Regions from separate parts of the Pseudoalteromonas luteoviolacea genome, predicted to be linked through region 2. Evidence: riboswitches for the same ligand, from Rfam matches in the RefSeq annotation. Region 2 holds a riboswitch; the other holds the start of a gene.

Region 1 (4,398 bases), 2.4 Mb from region 2:
AGTCCTTGCTGTTGAGCCCATTCACCTTTAGCTGGGCGCGAACCTGGGATCACGATGGCATTTTCAGGGATTGCCTCACCTTTGTCTAAAGTACGTTCATTGACACAATCATAGACAGGAACGCTGGCAGATAGACGAACACCAGGAGCAAGTACAGCGCCTTTTTTGACAACAACACCTTCAACAAGCACGCAGCCTGCGCCAATGAATGCATCATCTTCTACAACCACTGGGCTGGCACCGACTGGCTCTAATACGCCACCTACTTGCACAGCGGCACTAAGGTGTACGTTTTTACCAATCTGGGCACATGAACCAACCAGAGCATGACTGTCAACCATGGTACCTTCGTCTACGTAAGCGCCGATATTTACATATGCAGGTGGCATGATAATGGTGCCAGGTGCTACGTATGCGCCACGGCGAACACTGCTGCCACCGGGTACCATACGTACACCTGCTTCTGCGGCAAAGCCCTGTGGTGCTAAGTTGTCTTTATCAACGAAGCCACCAGGGTACTCGGTGTTAGTGCCATTTCTAAATGCTTCTAAGATACCTTCTTTGACCTCGACATTGGCATGCCAGTTGCCTTGTTCATCCTGCGTTGCTGCGCGAACAGTGCCATTTTCTAGATTGTTTAATAGGGTTAACCAGCTCATGATACTTCCTTAACTCCAAGATAAAATTGTTGAATTTGCGGTTTTAATAAATGTGGTGTCACTGAGTTCTAAGTGTGTCAGTGGTGGGCGCAGACGCGGTGTTTCCAGTTGACCTTGTAAATGCATTAGGACTTTGACTGGGATTGGATTAGCAACACTAAATAAGCTATTTACTGCGTCTGTCCACGTGGTAAATAAATTAGGGAAAGTACCTGCTAATGAGCGCTGGACAAATTCCGCGGTTTGCTGCGGCCACGCGTTAGCTGCAACAGACACCAGACCTGCGGCGCCTGCTTGTGCAAAGTAAGGCATCAGCCCATCATCGCCGCTATATATAGCAAGCTCTGGAGACGCCTTACGGAAAGATTCAAACGTTGCGATATCTCCACTTGCCTCTTTAAGTGCCCATAGGTTTGGATGTGAAGACAAGTTTTCAATGACATTTGGGCTAATCGCGACAGCACTTCGTCCTGGTACGTTGTAGAGCATGCATGGGTGCTGACTGGCATCCAAGAGTGTCTTGAACCAATGTGTAAGACCAACGTTTCCGGGCTTTGCATACAATGGAGAACCAACTAAAAATGCGTCAATTGGCTGAGAATTACAAAACTCAACCCAATCTAGTTGTAGTGCAAGATCATAGCCGCCAATGGCAACCATTAAAGGCACCGTCGGTGATAGCTCACAGACAAATCGTACGATATCACGCTGCTCTTGCTGAGATAAGGCAAGGCCTTCGCCTGTGCTCCCAAGTAAAAGTATGCCATTGCCAGCTGCTTGCTGCGCGCGCACGAGTTGCGCCAAAGTGGCAAAATCAACATGATTATTATCGTCGAACGGCGTAACAAGCGCTGTCCATAACGGGTAGTCAGATAAGTTGTATTTAGATTTCATCTCTACCGAACTTAAATGCTGTTCGGTGGTTTGGGGTATGAAGTGATAGCCCAGCTTCCGAACAATTAAAATTCGAAGAGCAATGGACTTAAATAGAAAAAGGCATGGCCTTATCTTTCTAAGACCAGAAGCTCTCCACCAAATATGTTGGTGACAGTCGTTGGGATTCAGCCCAAGCGCCCGAAAAAATCACTTAGCAAAAGTGACTTCTTCTCGGCGTTAATTCCCCTCACTCGATGTCATTGGAGTTTGCTCTCCTCAATCTAGCTACCTGAATAACGCACCTCTTCCAGCCCTCAAAACAGCATGTGATGCTATTTTGCGATATTAGGGTCAGCGGGGATTGAAACATTTCAGCCATCTAGGTGTCAAGCTTCAAACTGTAAAAGATGAAAATTAAGCTACACTTGAGTATAAAAGCTGTGTGCTCAATTACTGTGTTTTTGCATCCAATAAGGAGGCAATCGGTTGCTTAAAATACTGAAAACATTTCGTTTTAGATACATACTTGCGATTTCAATTATGGTGATTGTGATCACCACAGCAATGGCAACGATGCAGATTTTATTATCTCAACAATCGGCCAATGCTCGCGTTATTAATACCGCAGGTATGCAAAGAATGTTGTCGCAAAAAACAGCATTATTATTGGGCGCTGAATATATTCGTCAGCACCCTGGCACATTTGATGAGCAACAAGCACTGCGGGATGCCTTGAACATGATGGCAGAAAATCAGGCTTTTTTGTTGCAACAGTCTGACAATCGATATGTTCATTTATCAGCAGATCTGCTCACTTTTTACTTTCAACCTCCTGCAGCCTTGGCTGCGCGAGTAGATGAATACATTGCATTAGTAACCGCAGCGCATAAACAAGCTCTGCTGGGACAGTTAAAAGTAGAGAAGTTAATACAGATACAGTCGCGAGCAAGTGAGTTACTGGTTTTGCTAGATCAAGCCGTGACGCTGCATGAATTGGTTGCGACGGACAAAGTAAAAAAATTACAAAATGTAGAGTTGGTTATCTGGATTTTTGGGTTACTGATTTTGCTACTTGAGGCGCGGTGGATTTTTTATCCAATGGAAAAAAGTATCCAGAAGAAAATTACGCACCTGCAGAAACTAAGGTTGGAAGCAAATCGGTTAAAGCGCAGTAAAAGTGAGTTTTTAGCTCGAGCGAGCCATGAAATGCGCACACCATTACAAGCCATTATGGGCTACCTCACTTTGTATAAAGAATCGAGTCATAAAGAACATTTAGATGTTGTTGATCATGCGGCGAAGCAATTGAATATCCTGTTATCATCAATAGATGATTACAACGTATTGTCTGAACAAAAAGAAATTAAACTAGATAGCAAAGTGGCGTGTCTTTCAGAGACAATATCTCACGCTTTGGCAATATATAAACCATTATTACAACAAAAGTCGCTGTTGTTTAACGCTGAACTAGGTGAAGGGTTACCGTTGCCAGTTGAGTGTGATCACAACCGCATTGCGTGGCTGGTTGGACAGATTTTAGATAATGCAGTGAAGTTCACAGAATATGGTGAAGTCAGCTTGGAAGCTAACTGTGTGGTAACGAAAAGTGGTGAAGGTTTATTTCGTTGTGTGATAAGTGATACAGGCCCTGGCATTGCGCAGTCACAAGCAAGTATTGACGAGGAAGAGAACTATCAAGGTATGCAGTTAGGTCTCACTAGGGCGCAGCTGATAGTGACTATGCTGGGAGGCAAAATTATTTTTACTGACAATGAACCTCATGGTACACGTGTTTTGTTAGAGTTGCCGGTGACCGTTGTTCAGCAATCGATGCATAATACCACCGAACTTCAAAGAGGTGCACCTGCGTTATTAGTGGAAGATAACCTGCTTAACGCCCGAGTTGTGGTGACTTTATTAGAAAAATTAGGTTTATCAGTCATCCATGTGGTGAATGGTCAAGAAGCACTTTCGGAGTTACAAAAGCAGGACTTTAGCCTCATATTAATGGATTTAAATATGCCGATTATGGACGGGTTTACGGCGATAAAAATGATACGCCATAATCTTGGTTTAGAAGTACCTATTTTGGTCCTTACTGCAAATACATCTGAGCAAGCCGTGAGTCGTGTGTACGAATTAGGTGCTAACACACATTTGTATAAACCCGTTGATATGAAGGCATTGCAAGAAAAAGTCGAAATGTTAATTATGCCTTCTGCTGTGAGCAACACGTCATAAAGCCTTTATGTTTGTTACTGAGCGGCAGAAAAGTGTGTGGTGAGTCGTCTGATATTAGGGCTCACCACCAAATTGTTAGATGCGTTTAATGGTAAACCCTTGCGCTTCTAGAAGTGCAATTAAACCATGCTTTTCAGGCAGGTGAAGCGCACCAACAGCGATAAAATGAGACTTTTTGTTCATTTTAGGCAGCAAAGTACGTACCCAGGTATGATTTCGTTCGACAACCAAAATTTGCTCTGCTAAGCGAGCATATTTTGAACCGTCAAAGCTCAACTTGTAATATTGATTTAATTTCTTGTCATCACCTGTTTTCCAAGCATCAACCATCTCGGCAATGAAAGCGTCTGCATCTTGCATTTGAGTAAGTGTTTGAGAAACCATTTCATCACTCATAAGGGCGATTTGACTGAACATTTCTAGCTGTTGTTCAAATAGCTCGAGTGCTTGGATGTTTTTGTTGTGCTCTTGTGCATACGCAATAACTTGCTTGTCTATGCCGTAAGTATCTGTAAACCCTGCTTGTTGATATTCTAGTTGCACGACCGTGAGTATCACAGCCCATACAGGCATATTATCAAACAGTACGATATTGATATTACGTTTTGTGAAGTAAGATTTT
Region 2 (4,398 bases):
CAGCATCACAATCGCGCCAGCTAAACCAACATAGCCAGCTGCAGCGCCGACACTTGGTTGTTTCTCTTGCCATGCTTGTTTTAGTGCTTTCACAGGATTTGCTTGCGCTTGATGACCGAGATAAAGCTCGGTATATAGAGCTGGCAACGCCAACAAAAAGATGACAATAAAATATGCGAGTAAGAATGCACCACCACCATGATTGGCAGCTTGCGTAGGGAAGCCCCAAATATTACCTAAACCAACAGCAGCACCTGCCGCCGCTAGAACAAAGCCAAGTCGGCTTTGAAAACCATCACGTACCTGAGCCATAATTGAACACAAATATAATTATTGTTGTGGCCAGCGATTATACCTTTTTAGACGAAGAATGCGAGCACTACAACCCTGATACAGGAACTCCTAAAGCTAATTGATGACTTAAAAACAATAGTTAAAAGCTCGAACCAGGCTGCTGCAAAAATTCCAGCTCTTCATCTGTTGAAACGCGACCAAGAATATTGTTTCTGTGTGGGTAGCGTCCAAATCTATCAATGATCCGTTTATGTGCCAATTCAAACTCATAACCTGGCAGATCTCTAAACAACACTTCTGCTTGTCGATGGATCACAGCACTTTCACTATGCATAAAGGGCATATACAAAAAACCTACTTCAGTATCATTGAGTGCTTTATCAAACCCTTTGTCTATAGCCTGCTGTGAAAGACTCAAAGCTAACGCATCACTAGCAAAAGCTTGCGGCGTATCACGATACATATTTCTAGGGAATTGGTCTAACACGATTATTTCGCACAAAGAACCAACAGGAGTTTCACGCCACTTTTCTAGCTCACCGTTGTAAGCCATTTTATGGAGTATAGAAAATTGACTTTTTACTTTCTGATCAAATGCCGAAGATTTTTGCCACCAATCTTGCTCGGAGCATGTAACAAACCAAAACTCGTAAATATCTTGATACTGCATAAGTAACCCTTAGTGTAAATATTCTCCACTTACTTAAGCTTGTCACTTTACGCTTTTTATTGCAACTTTATCATTAATATTTGTTATAAAGTTATTTCATTACTACGAGACATGAAGAGAACATATCGAATATGATGATGCTCTCCCCATAAAAATATATTTAAGCCACTTCTAGTAACTTTTGATGGATTGCTTTTACAACCGAATCTGAATGTGACTGCTCGACTAGAAAACATAAATTGTGACGACTTGCTCCGTGACAAATCAAACGAATATCAAACTCAGACAATACGTCAACCAAACAATCATCCCCACCCTTAAGCTGAATTTCAGAACCAATCATGGCGACGAGCGTTAGGTTATTTTCAACTGACACATGACAAAACTCGCCCAATTCATCAAGGCATGCCTGTTCAAGCTCAGGTCGTGATGCATTAGGTGCATTGTCCAAAGTAAGGGCAACACTGATTTCAGACGTGGTCACAAGGTCAACGGAGATATTATAGTTACTGAGTATGGTAAAGATTCTCGCTAAAAAACCACTTGCAAGCAGCATTTCAGGGCTCTTCAACGTCAGTAATATTTGATTTTTACGCTGTGTAACGGCTCGGATACCAGATTGCGACTGCGTTTCTTTTTCGATCCAAGTTCCACCCTGATCAGGGGCTTTACTAGAACCAACAAAGACCGAAATACCTTTACGGCTTGCGGGCAAAATAGTTGCTGGGTGCAATACCTTTGCCCCAAAAGTAGCCATTTCGGCAGCTTCGTCAAAACTCAGCCTCGCTATCGGTTTTGCTTTATCGCATAGCCTAGGATCGGTGCTAAAGATACCAACTACATCTGTCCAAATATGCACACTTTGTGCATTAATTGCTTCAGCAATCAGTGCAGCACTGTAATCAGAACCACCGCGACCAAGCGTAGTCGTTTGGCCATATTTATCACTACCAATAAATCCTTGGGTCACAACAACATGATTTTCAAGTAGTGGCTGTAAATGCTCTAAAGCCGCCGTTTCTGTCGACCTAATGTCTGGTGTTGCTTTAGAAAAATTACCATCCGTTTTTAATACTTTACGAACGTCAAAACGCACCGAGCTCACACCCAAATTACGCAACACTTGAGTGAAAATAAACGATGAAAATCGCTCCCCAAAACTTAATACCTCATCGCACTGCTGGGCATTTAACGCAGGCAATGATGCTATCTCTCTAAACTCATCATTTGTATCATCAAACCCAGACTGCAAATCATCATCGAGTTTCACATGGTCCAATATACGTTGCTGAATTTGCATCACAGCCTCAACCAAAGCTTGTCGCTGAGTTTCATTTGCTTTTTGTTGCACCAGCTCAACTAAGTGATTAGTGACGCCTGCACTAGCACTCACTACGACTACTCGAACATTTGGGTCATCATTTATGATTTGCGCGCAACGATGCATCGCTGTGAAGTCGGCAACACTGGTACCACCAAACTTAGCAACTACATACTGGGAATTCATTTTATCTCCTTGTGACAACATTGGTGCTGTCAAAAAATAAGGAGAACTCATTGGCAAGAGGATATAGGAATACATTGAAAAACCACTGCCAGAAGCTCTCCACCAATAATCGGTGACAGTTCCAGGGATTCAACCCCGTAAACCGAAAAGTCATTGTGACGACCAATCACTTTCCTCGGCGAATACTTCCCTCACTTGCTGTCGTTGGATGTCGTGTCCTCAAACAAGCTACCTAAGCATCGCACCTCTTCTGTCTATTTTGCGTGTTCTAAGCTGAACAATAGCAAAATAAAAGCCTGCTACTGGAGCAGGCTTTTAAAAACTATCTTTTAGACGTCTAGGTGTCAAGCAATTTTGTACCTAGACATTAAAAAATTTACTTAAATAAGCTGTCCCATATAAAATGAACCTGCATAACCAATGGTGTAAGCTACGAGTAAATATAACACCATTTTTAAATAGCTCATAAAAGTCAGTGCCTTGACTTTACTCATAGCGATGATCCCTGCTGCCGAGCCAATAATGAGCATCGAACCACCGACTCCCGTTGCATACGTAAACGTTAGCCATTGTTGAGGTGTCATTTCTATCTGCGCTTTAAGTAAGGCGGCTGTAAGTGGCACATTATCCACCGCTGCACTCAACAACCCAACTAAGTAATTCGCGTATTCTGGCGCCAAAAATTGATACAATTCAGTAAACATGTTCAATACGCCCACTTCCTTGAGCGCGCCTACGAGTAAAAGTACACCAACAAAAAACAGTAACGTGTCGTATTCTATCTCTCGTATGTAATCGATAATTTTCTTATTGACGTCTTTTTTACGCATCAGAAACTGTGCGACTAAAAACATAAAAGACAAACCAAACAAAAATGTCAGCATCGGCGGCACTTGATATTGCACACTTAAAAATAATGTAGCGAGCACAGTCGACATGAAAATAACGGCAATTGTAATATCTGTTTTTTCAATTCTTCTGACTTCCTGCCTTGCAAAGTGAAGTTGTTCATTCATACCAATTGATAACATCGCAGCCAATGCAAATACACTCACAATCGCAGGCAATACCAATAACAGCAAATCAGGAATTGTAACTTTACCAGCCAAAAATATCATTAAGGTCGTTACATCACCGGTGATCAAAGAGACGCCGCCAGAATTTACGCTAAATATAATTAATGTGGCATACTTAACAAGCTTTTTAGCATCCAATTTCAACGACATGACAACCGCTAGCGAAATTAAAGTCGCTGTAATATTGTCTGAAATCGAAGAAAACACAAACGCAAATGCACCGACAAGAAACATTAACTTTCTCTCGCTGATTTGCTCAGGCATGATCCGATGTACAATATTTTGAATAAAACCTTTGGAGTTTAAATAAGCCACAAAGGTCATTGCAGCCATTAAAAAAAGCCATAAGGTCGCGATTTCTAAAATGTTGTGATCGAGCTGATGTTGTATAGTTTCTGAGCTTTCACCATGAATTGGAGATATAAAAGCGATAATCCAACATAAAGTGCCAAAAAAAAGCGTCGTTTTGGCCTTGTTTACATGGATAATATCCTCTATAACGATAAGCACAAAAGCTAGCGCTATTAGGGTTAGGATTATGGAAGTGACCATACGCGTAAACAACCTGTAATAAAATGTAATTTTTGTAAAGGGTGATGTAAATCGCCGCGGAGTCTAACACTATGGGCAAGTGACTGCTATCGCTAATTACACTTTATGACAAATTAGTGAACTAGTGATGTCACAAAAATGATACAAACTGGAAAGTTATGATCCCAGCTAAAAAAGTTCTTAATACATTAAATGAACATTGGAGTGTTTTAGAGCTGTTATTTAAACGCTTTAAAATGGCCGATTTCAGTATAAAAGATGTACAAAACTTAATAAAATTAAAAAACCCAAATTGGTCC

The links. A riboswitch is a leader RNA that binds a small molecule or an ion and turns the genes downstream of it on or off. The one in region 2 is predicted to bind lysine.
Region 1: it holds a riboswitch for lysine, as region 2 does, so the genes downstream of both, dapA (4-hydroxy-tetrahydrodipicolinate synthase) here and lysC (lysine-sensitive aspartokinase 3) in region 2, are expected to answer to the same signal.

What each region holds. Positions count from the first base shown of each region.
Region 1 is NZ_CP015411.1:336,713-341,110, forward strand. It holds gene S4054249_RS01435 (2,3,4,5-tetrahydropyridine-2,6-dicarboxylate N-succinyltransferase) at 1-659, opposite strand, end outside; gene dapA (4-hydroxy-tetrahydrodipicolinate synthase) at 669-1,553, opposite strand; lysine riboswitch at 1,674-1,850, opposite strand; gene S4054249_RS01445 (response regulator) at 2,022-3,776, shown strand; gene S4054249_RS01450 (TraB/GumN family protein) at 3,852-4,398, opposite strand, start outside.
Region 2 is NZ_CP015411.1:2,711,119-2,715,516, forward strand. It holds gene S4054249_RS11485 (sodium-dependent transporter) at 1-312, opposite strand, end outside; gene S4054249_RS11490 (DUF924 family protein) at 434-964, opposite strand; gene lysC (lysine-sensitive aspartokinase 3) at 1,125-2,471, opposite strand; lysine riboswitch at 2,556-2,729, opposite strand; gene nhaD (sodium:proton antiporter NhaD) at 2,852-4,099, opposite strand; gene S4054249_RS11505 (hypothetical protein) at 4,258-4,398, shown strand, end outside.